One region of the Sphingomonas larreae genome, then DNA from elsewhere that is predicted to be linked to it. Evidence: predicted binding sites of a transcription regulator. Region 1 holds the regulator's gene; each other region holds the start of a gene.
What was found. The regulator LexA, encoded in region 1, represses DNA repair genes until DNA is damaged. The targets are predictions, from matches to a motif close to GTTCCNCNCTTGTTCT.
Positions count from the first base shown of each region.

Region 2: a site for LexA is predicted at 4,169-4,184, ahead of ACMGDM_RS14635 (ribonucleoside-diphosphate reductase subunit alpha). Genes of this name have one in related genera too.
Region 3: a site for LexA is predicted at 4,535-4,550, ahead of ACMGDM_RS06805 (MmcB family DNA repair protein). Genes of this name have one in related genera too.

Region 1 is NZ_JBLFFI010000002.1:581,893-589,401, reverse strand. It holds gene moaC (cyclic pyranopterin monophosphate synthase MoaC) at 1-360, shown strand, start outside; gene ACMGDM_RS11025 (molybdopterin molybdotransferase MoeA) at 360-1,538, shown strand; gene lexA (transcriptional repressor LexA) at 1,597-2,262, shown strand; gene ACMGDM_RS11015 (ComEC/Rec2 family competence protein) at 2,413-4,422, opposite strand; gene gltX (glutamate--tRNA ligase) at 4,578-6,002, shown strand; gene gltA (citrate synthase) at 6,016-7,299, shown strand; gene ACMGDM_RS11000 (hypothetical protein) at 7,304-7,509, shown strand, end outside.
Region 2 is NZ_JBLFFI010000004.1:12,163-19,671, forward strand. It holds gene ACMGDM_RS14605 (sensor histidine kinase) at 1-641, opposite strand, end outside; gene ACMGDM_RS14610 (response regulator transcription factor) at 718-1,383, opposite strand; gene ACMGDM_RS14615 (hypothetical protein) at 1,399-1,686, opposite strand; gene ACMGDM_RS14620 (response regulator) at 1,801-2,175, opposite strand; gene ACMGDM_RS14625 (sensor histidine kinase) at 2,172-3,731, opposite strand; gene ACMGDM_RS14630 (hypothetical protein) at 3,774-4,067, opposite strand; gene ACMGDM_RS14635 (ribonucleoside-diphosphate reductase subunit alpha) at 4,262-6,196, shown strand; gene ACMGDM_RS14640 (endonuclease domain-containing protein) at 6,274-6,666, shown strand; gene ACMGDM_RS14645 (DUF2171 domain-containing protein) at 6,744-6,995, opposite strand; gene ACMGDM_RS14650 (hypothetical protein) at 7,052-7,264, shown strand; gene ACMGDM_RS14655 (ribonucleotide-diphosphate reductase subunit beta) at 7,332-7,509, shown strand, end outside.
Region 3 is NZ_JBLFFI010000001.1:1,485,860-1,493,368, forward strand. It holds gene mnmE (tRNA uridine-5-carboxymethylaminomethyl(34) synthesis GTPase MnmE) at 1-816, opposite strand, end outside; gene ACMGDM_RS06775 (DUF6489 family protein) at 817-1,053, opposite strand; gene ACMGDM_RS06780 (dienelactone hydrolase family protein) at 1,176-1,868, shown strand; gene ACMGDM_RS06785 (thiamine phosphate synthase) at 1,879-2,376, opposite strand; gene ACMGDM_RS06790 (YggS family pyridoxal phosphate-dependent enzyme) at 2,429-3,103, shown strand; gene ACMGDM_RS06795 (HAD family hydrolase) at 3,100-3,819, shown strand; gene pdeM (ligase-associated DNA damage response endonuclease PdeM) at 3,781-4,461, opposite strand; gene ACMGDM_RS06805 (MmcB family DNA repair protein) at 4,562-5,050, shown strand; gene ACMGDM_RS06810 (ankyrin repeat domain-containing protein) at 5,093-5,701, opposite strand; gene ACMGDM_RS06815 (SCO family protein) at 5,777-6,367, shown strand; gene ACMGDM_RS06820 (YcgN family cysteine cluster protein) at 6,355-6,798, shown strand; gene ACMGDM_RS06825 (M48 family metallopeptidase) at 6,806-7,509, shown strand, end outside; gene ACMGDM_RS06830 (transglycosylase domain-containing protein) at 7,474-7,509, opposite strand, start outside.

The DNA of each region.
Region 1 (7,509 bases):
AGCGACGCCGCGGTCACCGCGATCCGTGCCGGGGCGGTCGCCAAAGGCGACGTACTGGCGGTTGCACGCGTGGCGGGGATCATGGCGGCGAAGCGCACCAGCGACCTCGTGCCGCTTTGCCACCCGCTCCCGCTCAGCCGCGTCGCGCTCGACCTCGACCTCGACGCGACTGGGGTGATCGCCACCGCCACCGTGGCGACGGATGGCAAGACCGGGGTGGAAATGGAGGCTCTCACCGCGGTGTCGGTGGCGCTGCTGACCGTTTACGACATGGCCAAGGCGCTCGACAAACGGATGATGATCGACGGCGTCCGGCTGATCGAGAAGCGCGGCGGCCGCTCGGGCGATTGGCGCGCCTGATGGCCGGGTTGCTGCCGGTCGAGGAAGCGCAGGCGCGCGTGCTTGCTTTGGGCACGCCGGTCGAAAAGGTGGAGGTGCCGATCGGCGAGGCGCTCGGCCGTTGGGCCGCCGAGCCCGTGCGCGCGCGCCGCACCCAGCCCGCGCACGACGTCTCGGCGATGGACGGCTATGCATTGCGCTTCGCCGATCTAGGCGGGTCGCTGCACGTGATCGGCGAGAGCGCGGCGGGAGCGCCGTTCGCGGGGACGCTTGCTGAGGGCGAAGCGGTGCGGATCTTCACCGGCGCGGTGATGCCGGTGGGCAGCGACACGGTGCTGGTCCAGGAAGAGGCGCACCGCGACGGCGAGCGCGTGACGCTCCATGGTGAGGGCCCGGCACATCGCGGCCGCAACGTGCGCCCGCGCGGGCTCGACTTCGCCGAAGGCGACGAGCTGGTCGCGCGCGGCGAACGCTTCACCGCGGCGCGGCTCGCGGTGGCGGCGACCGGCGGCGTCGGTCGCGTGACGGTCGCGCGGGCGGTGCGCGTCGCGCTCGCGGCGACGGGCGACGAACTGGTGGAGCCGGGCACGCCGGGCGACGCCCTTCCCGAGTCCAACCGCCTGCTGCTGCGCGCCCTGCTCGCCGACATGGGGGTCGAGATCGTCGATCTGGGTATCCTGCCCGACCGGCTCGACCGGCTCACCGCCGCCTTCACCGCGGTCGACGCCGACGTGCTCGTCACGACGGGCGGCGCGTCGGTCGGCGACCATGATCTCGTCCGCCCCGCGCTTGCCGCGGCAGGGGTGACGCTCGACTTCTGGCGTATCGCGCTGCGGCCGGGCAAGCCGATGCTGGCGGGGCGCCGCGGTCGGCTCGCGATTGTGGGTCTGCCCGGCAACCCCGTGTCCGCGTTCGTCACCGCGCTCTTGTTCGTGCGCCCGCTCGTCGCCCACCTCGCCGGCGCGGCGCAGCCCTTCCCCGTCGCCACCAGCGCACTGCTCGGCGAGGACCTTCCGGTCAACGGCGAGCGCACGGACTATTTGCGCGCCGAGCTGCGCGACGGCCGCGTCTATGCCTCGACCATCCAGGATAGTTCGATGCTGCGCACGTTGGCACGTTCGACCTGCCTGATTGTGCGTGCGCCACAGGCTCCCGCGGCGCACGCCGGCGACTCGGCGGAAATCCTCACGATCGCTTGACGCACCTGCACATGTTCCATAAAGGTTCCTTATCCGTTCGCGATGGAGGAATGTGGACATGCTGACGCGCAAACAGCACGAGCTGATCTGCTTCATCGAGGATCGGCTCGCCGAGAGCGGCGTGTCGCCCTCGTTCGAGGAGATGAAGGACGCGCTCGAGCTGAAGAGCAAGTCGGGTGTCCACCGGCTGATCAGCGCGCTGGAAGAGCGCGGCTACCTGCGTCGCCTGCCCAATCGCGCCCGCGCGCTGGAGGTGCTCAAGGCGCCCGAGCGTGGAGAGCCGAAGCGCGCGGCAACGCCGTCGCGGCGTGCCCCTGCCGAGCCGGTGGCGCCTGCCAACGATATCGTCGAGATCCCACTGCACGGCCGGATCGCGGCGGGTGTTCCGATCGAGGCATTCGAGGGTGCGACCACCCTCCCCGTTCCCGCTGCGCTGCTCGGCAGCGGCGAGCATTTTGCGCTCGAGGTCGCCGGTGACTCGATGGTGGACGCCGCCATCCTGGACGGCGACTATGCGCTGATCCGCCGCCAGGAGGTGGCCCGCGACGGCGAGATCGTCGTCGCGCTGATCGACGAGAGCGAGGCGACGCTGAAATATTTCCGGCGCGAGGGGGCAATGATCCGGCTCGATCCGGCGAACCGCTCCTACGATCCGCAGCGTTATTCGCCAACCCAGGTGCGGGTGCAGGGAAAATTGGCGGGGATCCTTCGCCGCTACGATTGACGGAGTTCTCGTCGGCGGGCCTCGTGTAACGCCTTCGAACGGCTTCCGCGCGGCGCTCGGCGCGTCTGGAGAAGTTGACCGCGCGATCGCCGGAACAGGGCGCGTCAGGAGGTGGCGTCGACCTGCCCCGCCTGAACGTCATACGTCTTGCTACCGTGGCGGGACGGGTGCGGTGATCCAAGGGTGCGTGTCGCCGGGGGTGCGGACCGTCACCACCCGATCGTTCGCGAAGGTGACAGCCACGCCGCCGGTCCGTGCGAGCGCGTCGCGGTCGAGCGTCAGCCAGCGCGCGCGACACGCCCGCGGCACGCGGCGCTCGCTTACAACCACGTCGGCGCTGGCGCAGAGGGGCGCGAGGCGCGCGGTGGATACGTAATAGCCGCTGCGGGTCGCCAGCACGCGGCGCCAGCGAGGGCCGACCCGGCGCTGCCACCAGCACAGATCGCGATTGCAGCGGGCCTCCCGGGACTCGCTGAGCAATCCCGGCACGCCGTCGAGGCCGCCGTTCTGTGCCAGCACGTCGCGAACATAGCCGCCGCTGCGATCGCGCAGCAGCGCCAGGCCGCCGTCTGCCTGGCGTAGCGCGAGATGGCGCCCGTCGCCGGTGACGAGCAGGTCGGGCGGCGGGGTCGCGAGCGTCCAGGCGGCGCCGAGCAGCCATGGTGCCACGCCGAGATAGCGCCACCGCGTTCGCCATAAGGCGAGCCATATGCCTCCTGTCACCATCATCGCGAACGCGCCCAACGGCATCGCCGGGACCGCGCGAACCGCGCCCGGCAGCGCGGCGACCGTGTGCGCGATCCACAGCAGCGCCGCGATCGCGCGACCGGCCAGCCACCAGGCCGGTGCACCCAGCGCTACGGCATCAAGCAGCAGCGCGAGCGCGACCGCTGGCATGATCGCGAAGGTGGTCAGCGGGATCGCGACGATATTGGCGACCGCGCCATAGGCACCGGCCTGGTGAAAGTAAAAGATCGCGATCGGCATCAGCGCCAGTTCCACCACCGCGCCGGTCAGCAGCAGCGAGGTGCCCTCGCGCGCCAGCTTGCGCGGCCATGGCTCGTCGCGCGCCATCAGCAATGTGCGAATGCGCGGGTGCTCGTGCAGCGCGACGATCGACGCCACCGCCGCGAACGACAGCTGGAAGCTCGGTCCCACCACGGCCTCGGGCCAGGCGGCGAGCACCACCAGCGCACCCATCGCGACCAGCCGCAGCGTCAGCGCCTCGCGCCCCAGCGCGAGGGCGGCGAGAACCATCAGCGCGGCGACGCAGCTCCGGATCGTCGGCACCTGCGAGCCGGTCAGCCAGGTATAGCCGATCGCGGCGATCGCCCCCGCCCCCGCGGCGACGAGCGGCAGCCGGCCGGTGAGCGCGAGCCGACGCGACAAGGCCAGCAGCCGCAGGACCGCGGTCATCACGATCCCGACCGTGGCGGTGATATGGAGGCCGCTGACCGAGAGCAGATGGGCCAGTCCGGCACGACGCATCGCCAGCGAATCGGCGTCGTCGATCGCGCCCATGTCACCGGTGACCAGCGCCGCCGCGATCCCGCCCCCGCTGCCCGGCAGCGCGGTCGTGATATGCGTGGTAAGGCGATCGCGCACCCCCGGTGTGCCAGCGGCGCCAGCATGGAGCGCGACCGGCACGAAGCCGCGCCCGCTCGCGCCGACCTGGTCGAACCACGCCGCGCGCGCCGCGTCATAGGCACCCGGCACCGCCGGGGGAGCGGGCGGCATCAACCGTGCCCGCAGCGTCAGCACCGCGCCCGGGCCCAGTGTCGTCGGCAGCGCGGTCTGCGGCAGGCTGACCCGCACGCGCACTGGCGCACGCCGCGGCGGCCGCGCCCAGCGCAGTTCGCGCAGCGTCACGCGGACCAGCCCGCGCGCGGGGAGCGGCTCGATCTTATCGATCGTGCCGGTCAGCCGCACCACCGCTGGTCGGTCGAGCGTCGGCGCCGCCACCCGCAGCGCCCGCGACCACGCCAGCGCATCCCCCGCCGCGACCGCCAGCGCAAGCGTCGCCACGAACGGCGCCGCACGCCCACCGCGCCACGCCGCCATCGCCAGCGCCGCCAGCCCGAGCGTCACCAGCAGGAGCGCGAGCCACTCGCGCCGCTCGGGCAGAACGAACCACAGCGCCGCGCCGCCTCCGAGCGCCACCGGCAACCATAGAAATAATTGATCGCGCTCCGCTTCCAGCCAGCGTTCCAAAGCGTTGCCGAGGCGGCACGCGATTTGATGCGGAAGAGAGGCTTTGCTAGGGGCGAACGCGGCCGATCGAGCCATCCGAACATCCAGCCTGGGAGCACGCGCGCTTGAGCGCAACCGACATCAACAAGGGCGAGGTCGTCACTCGTTTCGCTCCGTCACCGACGGGGTTCCTTCACCTGGGCGGCGCGCGCACCGCGCTGTTCAATCTCCTTTACGCGCGCCACCATGGCGGCACCTTCCGGCTGCGCATCGAGGATACCGACCGCGCGCGCTCGACCCAGCCAGCGATCGACGCGATCCTGAGCGGGATGCGCTGGCTCGGGCTCGATTGGGACGGCGAGGAAGTCTATCAGTTCGCGCGCGCCGATCGCCACGCCGCGGTGGCGCACCGGATGGTCGAGGCGGGACACGCTTATCGCTGCTATCTCACCAATGCCGAGCTGGAGGCGATGCGCGCCGCCGCGCAGGCGGCCAAACAGCCGCTGCGGATCCGCTCGCCGTGGCGTGACCGCACCGACTGGCCCGCGGACCAGAGCTATGTCGTCCGTCTGCGCGCGCCGACCGAGGGGGCGACGACCATCCACGATCGCGTCCAAGGCGAAGTGACGGTCCAGAACGCCATACTCGACGATCTCGTCCTGCTGCGCTCGGACGGCACGCCGACCTATATGCTCGCGGTGGTAGTCGACGATCACGACATGGGCGTCACCCATGTGATCCGCGGCGACGACCATCTCAACAACGCCTTCCGCCAGCTGCCGATCTATCGCGCGATGGACGCGGTGGAGGGCGGCTGGCCCGATCCGGTCTACGCGCACATCCCGCTGATCCACGGCAGCGACGGCGCCAAGCTCTCCAAGCGCCACGGCGCGGTCGGGATCGAGGCGTATCGCGACGAGCTCGGCATCCTCCCCGAGGCACTCGATAATTATCTGCTGCGCCTCGGCTGGGGGCATGGCGACGACGAGATCATCAGCCGCGACGACGCGATCCGCTGGTTCGACCTCGACGCGGTGGGCAAGTCGCCAAGCCGGTTCGACCTGAAGAAGCTGGAACATCTCAACGGTCATTATATCCGCGTCAGCGACGATACGCGGCTCGCCGCGCTGGTGGCCGACCGGCTCGACTTCGATCACGACGACACGCGTCGCGCCGTGCTGGCCGCCGCGATGCCCGCGCTGAAGCCGCGCGCAGCCAATCTCAACGAGCTGGCCGATGGCACCGCCTTCCTTTTCGCGACGCGCCCGCTAGCGGTCGACAACGTCGCGGCGCCGCTGCTCGACGGCGACGCGGCGGCGCTGCTGGCCCGGCTGCACGCCGCGCTTGACGCGCTGCACCACTGGGATACGGAGACCACCGAAGCCGCGGTGCGGCAGGTGGCCGAGGACGCCGGCGTCAAACTGGGGCAGGTCGCCCAGCCGCTGCGCGTCGCGCTCACCGGCCGCAAGACCTCGCCCGGGATCTTCGACGTACTCGTCCTTCTAGGACGCGACGAGAGCCTCGCTCGGATCGCGGACCACAAAGCCTGACAGGAGACCATCCATGACCGAAGCAGCCCAGTTCGCCCTGTCGGGCAAGGAGCTCGAATATCCGGTACTGTCGGGCTCGGTCGGCCCCGACGTGGTCGATATCCGCAAGCTCTATGCGCAGACCGGCGCCTTCACCTATGATCCCGGCTTCACCTCGACCGCCTCGTGCCAGTCCAAGCTGACCTATATCGACGGCGACGAGGGCGTGCTGCTCCACCGCGGCTATCCGATCGGGGAGCTGGCCGAGCAGTCGAGCTTCATGGAGGTCTGCTATCTCCTGCTCAACGGCGAGCTGCCCAATGGCGACGAGCTGGGCCATTTCACTCGCACGATCACGCGCCACACGATGGTGCACGAGCAGCTCGCGCAGTTCTTCCGCGGCTTCCGTCGCGATGCGCATCCGATGGCGATCATGTGCGGGGTGGTCGGCGCGCTGAGCGCTTTCTACCACGACTCGACCGACATCCACGATCCGCAGCAGCGCATGATCGCGTCGCACCGGTTGATCGCCAAGATGCCGACGATCGCAGCGATGGCCTATAAGTACAGCGTCGGGCAGCCGTTCCTCTATCCGGACAACTCGCTGAGCTACACCGGCAATTTCCTTCGCATGACGTTCGGCGTGCCGGCCGAGCCCTATGAGGTGAACCCGGCGGTCGAGCGCGCGATGGATCGCATCTTCATCCTCCACGCCGATCACGAACAGAATGCATCGACTTCGACCGTCCGGCTCGCCGGTTCGTCGGGTGCCAATCCGTTCGCGTGCATCGCGGCGGGCATTGCCTGCCTGTGGGGCCCCGCGCACGGAGGCGCCAACGAAGCGGCGCTCAACATGCTGCACGAGATCGGCACGCCCGAGCGTATCCCCGAGTTCATCGCACGCGCCAAGGACAAGAACGATCCGTTCCGCCTGATGGGCTTCGGCCACCGCGTCTATAAGAACTACGACCCGCGCGCGACGGTGATGCGCAAGACCGTGCGCGAGGTGTTCGAGGCGCTCAACGTCAGCGACCCGGTGTTCGAGACCGCGCTGCGGCTCGAGGAGATCGCGTTGAACGACAGCTATTTCGTCGAAAAGAAGCTGTTCCCCAACGTGGACTTCTACTCGGGGGTGATCCTCTCGGCGATCGGCTTCCCGACCAGCATGTTCACCGCGCTGTTCGCGCTCGCGCGCACGGTCGGCTGGGTCGCGCAGTGGAACGAGATGATCACCGATCCCGACCAGAAGATCGGTCGGCCGCGCCAGCTCTACACCGGGCCGACGCAGCGCAGCTACGTTCCGCTGACGCAGCGCTGACTGGATGCGCCGGCTCCGGCCGCTCCTGATCGTCATCGGCGTCGCAATGACGCTGATGGGATTGCTCTGGATCGGCCAGGGGCTGGGCTACGTTCACTGGCCGCGGTCGAGCTTCATGCTCGATCAGCGGCCGTGGGCAGATTATGGCAGTGCGCTCGCGGTGGCGGGGCTGCTGCTGGTATTGCTCGCCCGGCGCTGGCCGCGACGCTG
Region 2 (7,509 bases), on a different contig from region 1:
TCCACCATCGGCAGCAGCTCGAGCGGCATCTTGCCGCTGATCCGGCTGGAGCGGCCGGCGCGCATCTTGGCGATCTCGAGCCGCAGCCGGCGGAGCGGCAGCAGCCCGTAGAAGGTCTGCAACGCCGCCAGGATCACCAGACCGACGCCGAGCAGCACGAAGCTCCGCACCAGCGTGCGGCGCAGCACCGCGATCTGCGCGTCGAGCGCCTCGCGGCTCGATGCCACCTGGAAACGCCAGCGCACCTTGGAGCCGGGCAGCGTGACGTCGCGCTCGACGATGCGCAGCTTCTCGTCGGCAAACTGCGTGCTGTCATAGCTGTGGACCGCGCGGTCGTTGTGCGGCTGGCCGTAGGCGAGCTGCCGGTCCCACAGCGAGCGTGACGGGAACGCCTCGTGCCCTGGCGCCGACACCTGCCAGTAGAGCCCGGAATAGGGTTCAAGGAAACGCTGGTCGGCGGGCTCGCGATTGAACGTCACCTCGCCGGTCGAGTCCATCTCGGCCGATACCAGCAGCGAGCGCAGCACATATTCGAGCTGGTCGTCGGCGTTGCCCGTCACCGCGCCGACCAGCACCCGGTCCAGCGCGAATCCGCCGCCGACCAGCAGCGCCGAAATCCACGCCGCCGCGATCAGGATCATACGTCGCGTGATCGAGCCGCGCGCGCGCGGCGGTTCGACCGGCGCGTCGGCGACGGGATCGGCCGCGGTCACGCGATCACGCGTCCGGATCGTCCAGGCTGTAGCCGAGGCCACGGATGGTGGTGATCACGTCCTGCCCCAGCTTCTTGCGGATGCGCGTGACGAACACCTCGATTGTATTCGAATCGCGGTCGAAATCCTGGTCGTAGATATGTTCGATCAGCTCGGTGCGGCTCACCACCTTGCCCTTGTGATGGAGCAGATAGCTGAGCAGCTTATATTCCTGCGCGGTGAGCTTCACCGGCTCGCCGTTGCGCGTCACCTTGCCCGAGCGCGTATCGAGCCGCACGTCGCCCGCGGTCAGCTCGGACGAGGCGTTGCCCGAGGCGCGACGGATCAGCGCGCGCAGCCGGGCGATCAGCTCCTCGGTCTGGAACGGCTTGGCGACATAATCGTCCGCCCCGGCGTCGAGCCCCGCTACCTTGTCGGACCAGCTGTCGCGCGCGGTCAGCACCAGCACGGGGGTGGTGCGCCCCTCGCGCCGCCAGCGATCGAGCACGGTGAGGCCGTCGATCTCGGGCAGTCCGAGATCCAGCACGATCGCGTCGTAATTCTCGGTGGAGCCGAGGAAATGCCCCTCCTCGCCGTCGGTGGCGAGGTCGATCGCATAGCCCGCCCCCTCCAGCGTCGACTTGAGCTGCTGGCCGAGGTTCGGCTCGTCCTCGACGATGAGCACACGCATTACCGTTCTTCCCCCTCAATTGCCGGTACGGCCGATGACTTGCCCGGAACGGCCATCGACGTCGACCCAGATCACATTGCCGTTACGCAGGAACTTGAGCGTGTACACGCCGCTCGGCATCTCGAGATCGACGCCGATATATTGCGCGCCCTTCATCGTCGGCAGCACGCGGCGCTCTATCTCGGGCAGCGGCAGGATCCGGCCCGCGCGGCGCGCCTGGAGCGCCACCGTCCCCTCGCGCACCTGGTCGGGCGCGGCCGCGACAGGCGCGGCGACCAGCAGCGGGAGCAGGAAGAGCAGCATTCTCACTCGTGCTGGCATAGGCAATACGGCTTGAACAGCCTGTGAATGAGGGCGACGTGGCCGGGCAACCCGCTGCAATGGCGCGAGGTTCCGCAGGCGACCGGAGAGCGGCCGTCAATCGCGCAGCAGCGCGTCGAGCCGCAGGGACAGCTGCGCCAGCGTCACCGGCTTTTGCAATCGCGGCACATCGCGGTAGATCGGTGGCAGCGTCGCGGTGTCATAGCCGCTGAGGAACACCACCGGCACGCCGCGCGCCAGCAGCGCGTCCGCCAGCGGATAGCTCAGCTCGCCGCGCAGGTTGATGTCGAGCAGCGCGGCGTCGAGCGCCGCGTCGGCGGCGTGCGCCAGTGCGGGCGCGAGCGCGGCCGCCAGGATCACCTCCGCGCCGGCGTCGCGCAGCGCGCGCTCGAGCCGCGAGGCGACGAAGAACTCGTCCTCGGCGATCAGGAAGCGTCGCCCCGCGAAGACGCCGCCTGCCGGGTCGCTCACGCCGGCGTGCCGCCGAGCGGCAGCTGCAACCGACAGGTCACCGCGCCGGCGACGATGCGATACTCGCTCGACGCGCCCAGCTGGAACGGCAGCGCGCGCTCGATCAGCTCGCGCCCGAACCCGCGTCGCGCATCGCACGCCGGCGCGGGCAGATCGCCGGTCTCGTGCCAGGCGAGATCGAGCACGCGCGCGCCGCCGTCGCCGGTCACGCGCCAGGTGATCGCGATGCGCCCCGCACCGCGCGCGATCACGCCGTGCTTGCGCGAGTTGGTGGCGAGCTCGTGGATCAGCAGCGCAAGCGTCTGCACCATCGTGCTCGGCAGCAGCACGTCCGGGCCGTCCAGCGTGATCAGCGCGTCCTCGTCCGCGGTGCCGAGCGCGGCGCGTTCGGTCTCCAGCAGATGGCGCAGCGTCAACGTCTCGCCCTCCGCGCGCGAGAGCAGCTGCTGCGCGCGTGCCAGCGCCTCGAGCCGATCGTGGAAGCTTGCCTCGAACGCCTCGGGCGACTCCGTCGCCTCCAGCGTCTGCAGCGCGATTCCCTCGACCACCGCGAGCAGGTTGCGGGTGCGATGCTGGAGCTCGGCGACCAGCACCGCCTGACGCGCCTCCAGCGCGCGCAGGTCCTCGACGTCGGTGAAGGTGCCGACCCAGCTGCGCTCGCCATGGTCGGGCACGATCGGCAATGCGCGGCCCTGATACCAGCGATAAGCGCCGTCATGCTGGTGCCAGATGCGGCAATCCACCTCGAAGATGCCGCGCGCATCGGCCAGCTGCCACGCTTCCTCCACCGCAGCAGCATCGTCGGGGTGGATCGCCTCGAGCCAGCCGCGGCCGAGGCTGGCGGCGGGGTCGCGGCCGGTCACCTCGGTCCATTGCGGCCCCATCCAGCGCCACTGGGCGCCGCGCTCGGCGGACCAGACCAGCTGCGGTATCCCCTCGAGCACCAGCCGGAGCTGCCACTCGCTCCGCTCGCGCGCGGCCTGTTCGTCGCGACGCCGCCGCAGCGCCTCGATCCGCGCCATGCTCGCGGCGACCAGGCTGGCGTAGATGCGCAGGAACGCGAGCTCGCCCGCGAAGTCGCGCGGCGTGCGCGTGCTGATATGCAGCATCCCGAGCATCGGTGTCCCCGCGCCGTCGCGCAGCGGGATCAGCGCCAGCCCGCGCTGGTCGAAGCGGCGCAGCAGCGCGCGCGTCTCGAGCCGCGGCTCGGCCCAGGCGTCGGGCACGATCACCGGCTCGCCGTCGCGCAGCAGCCGGCTTTCGAGCGACGCGTCGTCGCGTCGCCGCACCTGTGCGCCGACGAGCGCAGGATCGCCCCCGGCAACGGCGCGCACCTCGACCGAGCCACCCCCGACGCCCTGGCGGTAGAGGAGCACGAGGTCCGCGCCGACCGCGCGACGGACATAGTCGCATGCTTCCTGGAGCAGACGGTCGATATCTTCGGAGAGGATCGCCAGCTCGGCGAAGGCGGCGAGCATCTCATACTGGTGCAGCGCGGCGGCGGGCGCGCGCAGCGACGCGGCATTCGCGTCCAGCGCAGGACCGTCAGCAGGCATCGCGTCCGTCTCCCCCTCCGCATCGCCATCGGAGATGCAGCGTCAATTCTTGTCAGCTGCCCGGAAACGAACAGGGTTCTGAAATAACTGCGGCAGCCGCAAGTGGATGCGATCGCGTCGCCGCGGCACCCATCCCGTTTCGGGACAGGCGCCCGGTAGCACGGCCAAACGCCGCACCGGCGTTCCAGCAAAAAATTTTCGTTCGACCATCGTTCTCTTGCATTCCCGGAAGGCCGCGGAAGTCCGCGCGTCGCAGCGCGGCGTGAGCCGGCGCACGACACCGCGCCGCCGGGCCAACGCTTTTATCGGCTTGCCCGTGGGCGCGATCTGCCACAATCTGTAGAGGTAAGGACGGCGTTTCGACCCCAATGGTAGTAGAACAAGGCGTTGGCTCCCATATTGCTGGGGTCCGCCGGGACGATCGCGGCTAAGGCCATGGTCTCTTTTTGTTCTCAACGGGTTCGGCGTCGGCTAGGATCGGGTTCTGCCTCGATTCGGTGATGGGAGCCAGGAGCGGGAGCGGCATGGCGATGGATTTCAGGGAAACGGACGGTGCGGCGATGATCACCGAGACGATCGACACGGCGTCGGCCGAGACCAAGACCGGCGAGGCACAGCCCAGCGGCGACACGATCGCCCGGCACGGCGCGCGCGCGCGGCCCTATCCGGTCGAGGTGGATCACGGGCGCGATGCGCTGCTGACCGATTTCGGCAAGGAGACGCTCAAGGACCGCTACCTGCTGCCCGGCGAGAGCTTCCAGGACCTGTTCGTCCGCGTCGCCTCGGCCTATGCGGACGACGCCGCGCACGCGCAGCGGCTGTACGATTATATCTCCAAGCTGTGGTTCATGCCCGCCACCCCGGTCCTGTCCAATGGCGGCACCGGGCGCGGCCTGCCGATCAGCTGCTATCTCAACTCGGTGCCCGACAGCCTCGACGGCATCGTGCAGACCTGGAACGAGAACGTCTGGCTCGCCTCGCGCGGCGGCGGGATCGGCACCTATTGGGGCAACGTCCGCGGCATCGGCGAGCCGGTCGGGCTCAACGGCAAGACCTCGGGCATCATCCCGTTCGTGCGCGTGATGGACTCGCTGACGCTGGCGATCAGCCAGGGCTCGCTGCGGCGCGGCTCGGCCGCCTGCTACCTCGACATCTCGCACCCCGAGATCGAGGAGTTCCTCGAGATCCGCAAACCCTCGGGCGACTTCAACCGCAAGGCGCTCAACCTGCACCATGGCGTGCTGATCCCCGACGCCTTCATGGAGGCGGTGCGCGACGGCGCCGAGTGGCAGCTCAAGAGCCCCAAGGACGGCTCGGTGCGGGCCACGGTAGACGCGCGCGCGCTGTTTCAGAAGCTGGTCGAGACCCGGCTGGCCACGGGCGAGCCGTACATCGTCTTTGCCGACCATGTGAACTCGACCATGCCCAAGCATCATCGCGACCTCGGGCTCAAGGTCTCGACCTCCAACCTGTGCAGCGAGATCACGCTGCCGACCGGGCGCGACCATCTCGGCAACGACCGTACCGCGGTGTGCTGCCTCTCCTCGCTCAACCTCGAGACCTGGGACGAGTGGAAGGACGAGAAGGGCTTCGTTGAGGACGTGATGCGCTTCCTCGACAACGTGCTGCAGGACTATATCGACCGGCACGAGCCCGGGATGGAGCGCGCGGCCTATTCGGCGGGGCGCGAGCGCTCGGTCGGGCTGGGCGTGATGGGCTTCCACTCCTTCCTCCAGCAGCGCGGGCTGCCGTTCGAAGGCGCCATGGCGAAGAGCTGGAACCTCAAGATGTTCCGCCAGATCAACGCGCAGGTGAACGAGGCCTCGATGGTGCTCGCGCACGAGCGCGGGCCGTGCCCCGACGCCGCCGACATGGGGGTGATGGAGCGTTTCTCGTGCAAGATGGCGATCGCGCCGACCGCGTCGATCTCGATCATCTGCGGCGGCACCAGCGCCTGCATCGAGCCGATCCCGGCCAATATCTACACCCACAAGACGCTGTCGGGCAGCTTCGCGGTGAAGAACCCGTATCTCGAGAAGCTGCTCACCGAGAAAAGCAAGAACTCGGACGCGGTGTGGAACTCGATCCTCGAGCATGGCGGCTCGGTGCAGCACCTCGACTTCCTCAGCCAGGAGGAGAAGGACTGCTACAAGACGTCGTTCGAGATCGACCAGCGCTGGCTGCTCGAGCTCGCCGGCGACCGCACGCCCTATATCGACCAGGCGCAGTCGCTCAACCTGTTCATCCCGGCGGACGTGGAGAAGTGGGACCTGCTGATGCTCCACTTCCGCGCCTGGGAGCTGGGGATCAAGTCGCTCTATTATCTCCGCTCCAAGTCGGTGCAGCGCGCCGGTTTCGCGGGGGCCGAGGGCCAGGGCGGCGTGGAGGCGGACAACACGCTCGACAAGCCGCAATTCTCGCTCGCCGAGAGCACCGACTATGACGAGTGCCTCGCCTGCCAGTGAGGGCGCTGAGGGGGCGCTGACCCCCCTCTCCCCTTGTGGGAGAGGGAGGGACCCGCGCGGCGGAGCCGCGTGGGAGGGTGAGGGGGAATGCGCAAGGTCTGACCAAGCGCCAACTCCTCCCGGCGGATATCGTTCGGTGCTCACGTGCGTTGCGCGGGGCGGCAGGCGAGCCGGAACGGCTGCTATGGCGGGCGCCTCGTGAGGGCCTGCCCGCGGCCAAGTTCCGGCAGCAGGTCCCTCTGGGTCTCTACCATGCCGATTTCTGCTGTCATGAAGCGCGGGTGATCATCGAGGTGGACGGCGACGAGCACGCCCACGACGAAGCGAGAGACGCAGCGCGTACTCGTTTCCTGGAGAAGGAGGGCTACGACGTGATGCGGTTCGGCAACGACGATGTCATGCATAACATCGACGGTGGCGCGACGGCGATCGCTCGCAGGCTCGATCACATAGCGAAGGGCCGCCCATGACGGACGGCCCCCTCACCCTCCCACGGCCTCTGGCCGCGGGTCCCTCCCTCTCCCGCGAGGGGAGAGGGGAAGTCAGCTCACTCGTCCTCTTCGAACATGTCCTGCGCGTTCTGCGCGGTCGCCGAGAGGCGCACCGTGTCGCCCTCGATCTCCGCCACCAGCCCGAGCGGGAGGTAATGATGCTTCGCCCCCTGCCCGTCCTGCGTCGCGGGCGAGTCGTTCTTGGTCAGCTTGATCCGGTCGCCGTCGACATGGTCGACGGTGCCGACGTGCACGCCGTCCGCACCGATCACCTCGGCATGTTCCTTGATCTGGCTGGCATCGACCATCGTCAATCTCCTCTGTTCGGTTCGGGGGCGCAACGCACGGAGCGGGAGATGGTCGCATGCTGAGCACGCTGCCGCTCCAGTCCGCGATCATGTTCGCGGTCGCCGCGGTGTTCGCGCTCGCGGGCGCGTGGCTGCTCGCGCAGCTGCGCCATCCCCTGCCCGAGGCACGCGTCTACGCCTATCGCATGGTCGGCGTGATGGCGCTGTCGGGCGGCATCGTGCTGGCGCTGTCCGCCGCGGCGATGTGGCAGTGGAGCCTCGAGCCGTGACCGACCCGCCCTCCTGATCCGCCCCGATCAACCCTATCTAGACCCACAGCATCCCGGAGCCATCGCCATGTCCCTTCTCGAAGCCCGCAAGCAGTACAAGCCGTTCGAATACCCCTGGGCGTTCGAGTTCTGGAAGCGCCAGCAGCAGCTCCACTGGCTGCCCGAGGAAGTGCCGCTCGGCGAGGACTGCCGCGACTGGGCGCAGAAGCTGACCGACCATGAGCGCAACCTGCTGACGCAGATCT
Region 3 (7,509 bases), on a different contig from region 1:
CGTGTCGCACAAGCGGAACGGCATTCCGGCGCGAACCACCTGAGCCTCGAGCACGTCGCGCGTCGTACCTGCGATCGGGGTGACGATCGCAGCGTCGCGCTCCAGCAGCGCATTGAAGAGCGACGACTTGCCGGCATTGGGTGGACCGGCAAGGACCACCAGTAGACCGTCACGCAGCCGCTCAACACTCGGCTGCGCCAGTACGGCCTCCATCTCCTCCCGAACAACATCGACAGCGCCAGTCGCCAGGATGGCGTCGTCCACCGACACGTCCGCGTCATCGTCATAGTCAATCGCCGCTTCGACGCGGGCCGCAGCAACATCGAGCGTCGCCATCCAACGCCGGATCGTCGCGCTCAGCTTACCCTCGCTTGCTGCGAGCGCGGTGCGACGTTGCGCTTCCGTCTCAGCGGCGAGCAGATCGGCGAGCCCCTCCGCCTGAGTGAGATCCACGCGCCCATGCGTCAGCGCCCGCCGCGTGAACTCGCCCGGCATCGCCAGCCTAAGTCCGCCGAACATAGCCAGCGCGGTCTGTACCGCCGCCACGACAGCGCGCCCGCCGTGGAGGTGCAACTCGACCAGATCCTCACCGCTTGCGCTTCCCGGTCCCGGAAAGGTGAGTACCAATGCACGATCGAGCGGCCTTCCGGCACCGTCGCGCAAGGTCCGCAAGACGGCGTTGCGGGGCGGGGGAAGGGGACCGCCCAGCGCCTCCGCCGCGGCGAACGCCCGGCGCCCGCTGATCCGCATGACCGCGATCGCCGCCGGCGGGCTACCGCTCGACAAGGCAAAGATCGTATCGTCAAAGCCCGCCATTTAACCGGACGTCTTGGTCGACGGCGACGCGAACAGCTGGCGCCAGAAATCTATCCCGGCATCGTTCATCGGCGCCCAGCTTCGCATGACCGAGGCCATCGCCTCGGGCGCGACTCCCCCTTCGAACGCCCCGCGCATCTTGGCGAGATAAAGGTCATGGAGCGCGGTGAGATCGGGCAATCCCATCATGCGTCGCGCCTCCTCGGGCGTACAGTCCAGCTCGATCGTCACCTTCATCGTCAGGGCTCCTTGAGCGCGTCCATCGCGCGCATTAGCGTCGCAGGACTATGCCCGTGCTCGCCGACCTACCGCAACGTCCGTGCGGTGCGGCAGCCTCGGCCCGAAGGAAGGATCGCACCATGACCGCTCTCGTCAGCATCACTACGCTCGATGGCGCCAGCATGCCGGCCTACCGCGCCGACCCCGCGGAAACGCCCCGTGGCGCGATCATCGTGATCCAGGAAATCTTCGGCATCAACGCAGGCATCCGCCGCAAATGCGACACGTTGGCCGAAGCGGGCTATCTCGCGATCGCGCCCGACCTGTTCTGGCGTATCGCCCCAGGCATTGAACTTGATCCCGACGTGGCGCCCGAAATGGAACGAGGCCTGTCGCTGATGGGCGATTTCGACCAGGACGCCGGCATCCGCGACATCGAGGCGACGATCCGCTATGCGCGCGGCGAGGGGGCGGGCAAGGTCGGCGCGGTCGGCTACTGCCTCGGCGGACGACTGGCCTATATGACCGCAGCGCGCACCGACGTCGACGCGAGCGTCGGCTATTATGCGGTCGGCATCGACGGGCTGCTCGGCGAGAAGCACGCGATCGCGCGACCGCTGCTGCTCCATATCGCGGGCGCGGACGGCTTCGTCGACGCCGCCACGCAGCGGGCAATGCACGAGGGGCTCGACGATCACCCGCGCGTCACGCTCTGCGACTATCCCGGCGAGGACCACGGCTTCGCCACCGAGTTCGGCCGACGGCGGTCCAATGACGCTGCCGAACGCGCCGACGCACGCACCGCCGCCTTCTTCGCGGAGCATCTCGGCTGAGCGGGCATGCTCAGCCGTCGTCGGGGAAGGTCCACGCGTCGATCGCCGCAAAGCCGGCAAAGCCGAGCGCGCGCAAGCGTCGCCGATAGCGCGACTCATCGATCCCGCCGAGCGCGATCGCTCGCACGGGTAGGCCTCGTGCGATCAGCGCGGCGCGACAGGCGCCGAGCCCGCGGGCACCAAGGTGCGAGCGCGTCGCGAACACGGGGGAGACGAACACGATAGCGGCGCCGGCGCGCACCGCCGCCACCGCTTCGCGTCGCGAGTGCGCCGGCGAGGTCATCAACCCGCGACCACGCCGGCCATGAACGCCTTGCTCGCCGCGAAAGCGTGTCGCGCCCGCGCGAACCAACATGAGCCCGCGCCGCCGCGCCACCGCGGCGACCCGCGCGAACATCCGTGCCCGTTCGCGGGAAGGTGTCGCATGGTGGCGGAACACCACGCCAGCGCCGCGCGGCAGCCGCTCTAGCGCGGGCCAGAGCGCGTCACCCTGACGTTCGTCGGTCATCAGCCAGCGGTCGGGGTGGCGGGGGCGCATTGCGGCACCTATAGCCGCGCACATGACTCACGACGACCCTTCCGTCGCCGCGCGACTTGGCGCGGTGCGCGACCGCATCGCGCGCGCGGCCGCCTCGGCGCGACGCGATCCCGCCGAGGTGACGCTGATCGCAGTGTCCAAGACGCATGAAGCCGCAGCGATCCGTCCGCTGCTCGCCGCGGGCGTGCGCGACTTCGGCGAGAATCGCGTACAGGAAGCGCAGGCGAAATGGCCCGCGCTCCTGACGGACTATCCGGGCGCGCGGCTTCACCTCATCGGCCAGCTCCAGTCTAACAAGGCGGCGGACGCGGTGGCGCTGGCGGACTCGATCCATTCGGTCGATCGCGAGTCGCTGATCAACGCGCTCGCCCGCGCAATCCAAAGCGCAGGACGCGCACCGTCCTGCTTCCTCCAGGTCAATATCGGTGACGAGCCGCAGAAAGGCGGCTGTGCGATCGAGGCGCTGCCGCAGCTGCTCCGCCTTGCACGCGACGCCGGTCTGCCGATTGCGGGGCTGATGTGCATTCCTCCGGCCGGACGTGACGCCGCGCCTTATTTTGCGCTCTGTGCCAAGCTCGCCCGCGAGCACGCGCTCGCCGGGCTGAGCATGGGCATGTCCGACGACGTCGACACCGCGGTGATGCTGGGCGCGACCCACGTTCGCGTCGGCTCGGCGCTGTTTGGCGCACGCGCATGAGCGTGACGCCAACCTTTGACGCGCTGCTGTTCGATTTTGACGGCGTGCTGATCGAGAGCGAGGCGAGCGGCAATCGCCACCTCGCCGATTATCTCACCGCCGCCGGTCACCCGACCTCGCCCGAGCAAGCGATGGCGATGTTCATGGGTCTGTCCGGCAGCGATTTCACGGGTGCGGTCGAGCGCTGGATCGGCCGTGCGCTACCCGACGACTTCCGCGCCGCGCGCCATGCCGAGGACGAGCGCTGCCTCGCCGAGGGCATCGACGCGGTGGCGGGCGCGGTGGCGTTCGTCCGCTCGCTGCCGGCGACGCTGCCGCGGGCGGTGGTATCGTCGAGCCGGGTACGCTGGATCCGGACGCATCTTGCGCATCTCGGGCTGCTCGACTGTTTCGGCGAGCATCTCTACTCGGGCGCGGAGCATGTCGCGCGCGGCAAGCCCGCACCGGATCTCTACTGGCATGGTGCCGCGCAGCTCGGCGTGCCGATCGAGCGCTGCGCGGTGATCGAGGATTCGCCGGTGGGTGCGACAGGGGCGGTGGCGAGCGACGCCTATGTCATCGGGCTGGTGGCGGCGTCGCATTGCGGCCCCGACCATGCCGAACGCCTGCGCGCCATCGGTGTCGACGCAATCGCGCGCGACTTCGATGAGGTGTCTGCGCTGCTCGGGCTGCGCCGCTCAAGCGGCGAGCGGGAAGCGCAACAGCCGGTCGGGTAGCGCGACCAGCGCTTCGGCGGGACCACCCGCGGCGCGAACGATCTCCGGGTGGGTCACGTCGAGCCCGCCGGTCAGCGCGCCGAACGCCGGCAGGATCAGCTTGCGCGCGGTGGCGACGAAGCAGCGCCGCGCGACCAGCTTGCCGCGCACGCGCACGCGCAGTTTGGGATGAAAATGCCCCGACAGCTCGGGACCCGCCTCGCCGCGCTCGGCCTCATGCCGGAGCACCACGCCGTCGACGAGCGCCTCGTCGGCCACCGCGCCACCACAGCGGTCGACATAACCGCGATCGTGGTTGCCGGTGATCCAGGTCCAGCAGGTCGCGCCAGTAAGCCGGGTGAGCAGCGCCCGCGCGTCCGCGGGCAGGCGATCGCACCCCGCGACATCATGGAAGCTATCACCGAGGCACCAGAGCTCGGCGGGGGCGAGCGCGTCGACCAGCGCAGCGAGATCGCTCAGCGTCGCGATCGAGTCATAGGGCGGAAGCATCTGCCCACCGCGCGCATACCAGCTCGCTTTCTCGAGGTGCAGATCCGCAACGAGCAAGGCGCGCCGCGCAGGCCAGTAAAGCGCGCCCTGCGGCAGCGCGCACCAGTCGTGACCGGCAAAGGCAAGCGCGGCGAACGGAACGGGAACCATCATGGGCCCTTGCCCGACTGCGCCCCCGCAATCAACCATTTGCATGCCCAAACCCGACGCGGGGGGCTTTGCCAGCGTTCGCCTGATGTTCTATCGATCGGCAATGCTGAGCCAGCCCGAATCCTGCCGCGACGATCCCGGCATCCTGTGCGCTGCGGATGTCGCACGCGGCGTCACCCGGATGCTGCTGCGGCACGATCTCACCGCGATCGCCGAGGTGGCGCTCGACGGCGGACGCCGCGCCGATCTGATGGCGCTCGATCCGCGCGGACAATTGGTGATCGTCGAGATCAAGGTGTCGCGCGCCGATCTGCTCGGCGATGCCAAGTGGCAGGACTATCTCGCGCATTGCGATCGCTTCTACTGGGCGGTCCCGGCCGGGTTCGACACCACGCCGATCGATGGAGCGGCGTTCCTGCCGGAGCGCACCGGCCTGATCATCGCGGATCGCTACGACGCCGCGATCGTCCGCGAAGCACGCAACGATCCGCTGGCGGCGCATGTTCGCAAACGCTGCACGCTCGCCTTCGCACGGCGTGCCGCGCGGCGCGTGATCGCGGCGCACGATCCGGACGCCGTACGGGGGTTCTGAGAGCGGGCGGGGGCCTCGAACCCCGCCGACCTCAGCCCGCGCTCACATCTTCGGCCCGGCCACCGCACGCTGCGCCTTGACCGGCGTCTCGTCGAGCACCTTGGCAATGACGGTCGCGCGCGGGTCGCGCTTGGCATAGTCGCGCGCCGACATGCCGGCGACATTGTCGGTCTGGTCGGGGTTGCCCCCTGCCGCGAGCACCGCGCGCACGAGCGCGAGATCGCGGCGCTGCACTGCGCGGATCAGCGGAGTTTCCCCGCTGCCGTCGGCAAGATTGGGGTTGGCCTTGGCGGTGGCGAGCACCTGGACCAGGTCGGGCTGTCCGCTCTGCACCGCGAGCATCATCGGCGTCTCGCCATCGCGGTCCCGCAGGTTCGGATCGGCGCCCTTGGCGAGCAGGTAGCGCAGATAGGTCGAGTCGCCGCGCTTCACCACGATATGGAGCGCGCCCTCGCCGGTGGTGACGTCGCGCGTGTTGATGATCGTCTGCCCTGGCTGGTCGAGCGTCGCGATCACCGCATTGCCGTCGCCTTTGCGGATCGCCTCGAGGAATTTGTAGCTCTGTGACTGCTGCTGCGCGGCCGCGGGAAAGGCGAGGGTGGCGCCGAGCGGGAGCAGCAGCGCGGCGGCGGGGAGCAGGCGACGGATCATGGGTCGGCGGGTCTCGCGTGGCGGGGCGGGAAGGGGTTGCGGCGAGCGCTATAACCCATCACATCTGCCGCCACCATGAACATGCGTCGTCCCCTTGCCGCCGCGCTTGCGCTCGCGCTGGCCGGCACGGTCGCGGGCTGCTCGAGCGAGCCGGCCGCGACCCCGCCGCTCGCGGGCGCGCGGATTGGCGGCGCCTTCGCGCTGACCGACCAGGACGGGCGCGCGCGCAGCGATCGCGACTTCGTCGGCCAGTACCGCACCGTCTATTTCGGCTACACCTTCTGCCCCGACGTCTGCCCCACCGACGTGCAGAACATCGCCGCCGGGCTGCGGCTGATCGAGAAGAGCGACCCGGCGCTGGCGGCGCGGATCACGCCGATCTTCGTCACGGTCGATCCCGCGCGCGACACGCCCGCGGCGCTCAAGCGCTTCGTCTCGGCGTTCCACCCGCGGCTGGTCGGGCTGACCGGTACGGCGCAGCAGATCGCCGCCGCGGCCAAGACGTTCGGCATCTATTACGCGCGCGGCAAGGGCAATGCGGACGGCTATCTGATGGACCATAGCCGCCAGATCTACCTGTTCGATCCGCAGGGTAAGCCGCTCGCGCTGCTGCCCGAGGGGCCGCCGCAGGCGATCGCGGACGAGGTGACAAAATGGGCGCATTGACCGGCCGCTTCTGGGAGGACGTGCCGCTCGACCGGCTCGACCGCGCGCAATGGGAGGCGCTGTGCGACGGCTGCGGGAAGTGCTGCCTGCACAAATTGGAGGACGAGGAGACCGGCGAGCTGATCGCCACCAACGTCGCCTGCCGGTTGCTCGATCGCCGCAGCGGACAATGTTCCAATTATCGCCATCGCCGCGCCTATGTCAGCGAGTGCGTGCGGCTGACGACCGGCAACGTCGACTCGATCGATTGGCTGCCCTCGACCTGCGCCTATCGCCTGCGCGCCAATGGCCAGCCATTGCCCGACTGGCATTATCTGGTCAGCGGCGACCGCGAGGCGGTGCACCGCGCCGGCGAGTCGGTGCGCGGCTGGACCATCAGCGAGGACGATGCGGGCGATCTCGAGCATCATATGGTCGACCGCACGCTGTGAGCCACCTGTGACCGGCGCGACCATCCCGCCGGACGCGATCGAGCTGGTGCGCAACCCGCGCGCGCGCCGCACCCGGCTGTCGTTCGACCCGACCAGCGGACGGGTGCGGCTGACGCTGCCACCGCGTGCCTCCGCCGCCAAGGCGCTGGCCTGGGCGACCGGCCAGCATGCGTGGCTGGAGTCGCAGCGCGCGCGCCTCCCCGGGGCGCGCCCCTTCGTCCCGGGCGCGATCCTGCCGGTTGACGACGCGATGCTGACGATTGACTGGTGCGCCAGCGCGCCGCGCACACCGCAGCTGGACGGCGCGCGCCTGCGCGTCGGTGGCCCGGCCCAGATGGTCGAGCGACGCGTCGCCGCCTGGCTGAAGCGGGAGGCGCTGGCGCGGCTGGGTGAGGATACGGCTTTCTACGCGACGCGAGCGGGGGTGACCGTCACCGCGGTGAGCGTCGGCGATCCGCGCGGGCGCTGGGGCAGTTGCGCGCACCACGGCGCGATCCGCTACAGCTGGCGGCTGATCCTCGCGCCACGCGACGTCCGGCGCGCGACCGCGGCGCACGAGGTCGCGCACCGCGTCCATATGGACCATTCGGCGAACTTCCACGCTTTGGTCGCCGAGCTGTTCGGCCGTGAGCCCACGGCCGAACGCGCCTGGCTACGCGCGCACGGAGCGTCGCTTCACTGGTTCGGGCGCTCGAACGCGGGGTCGCGCGG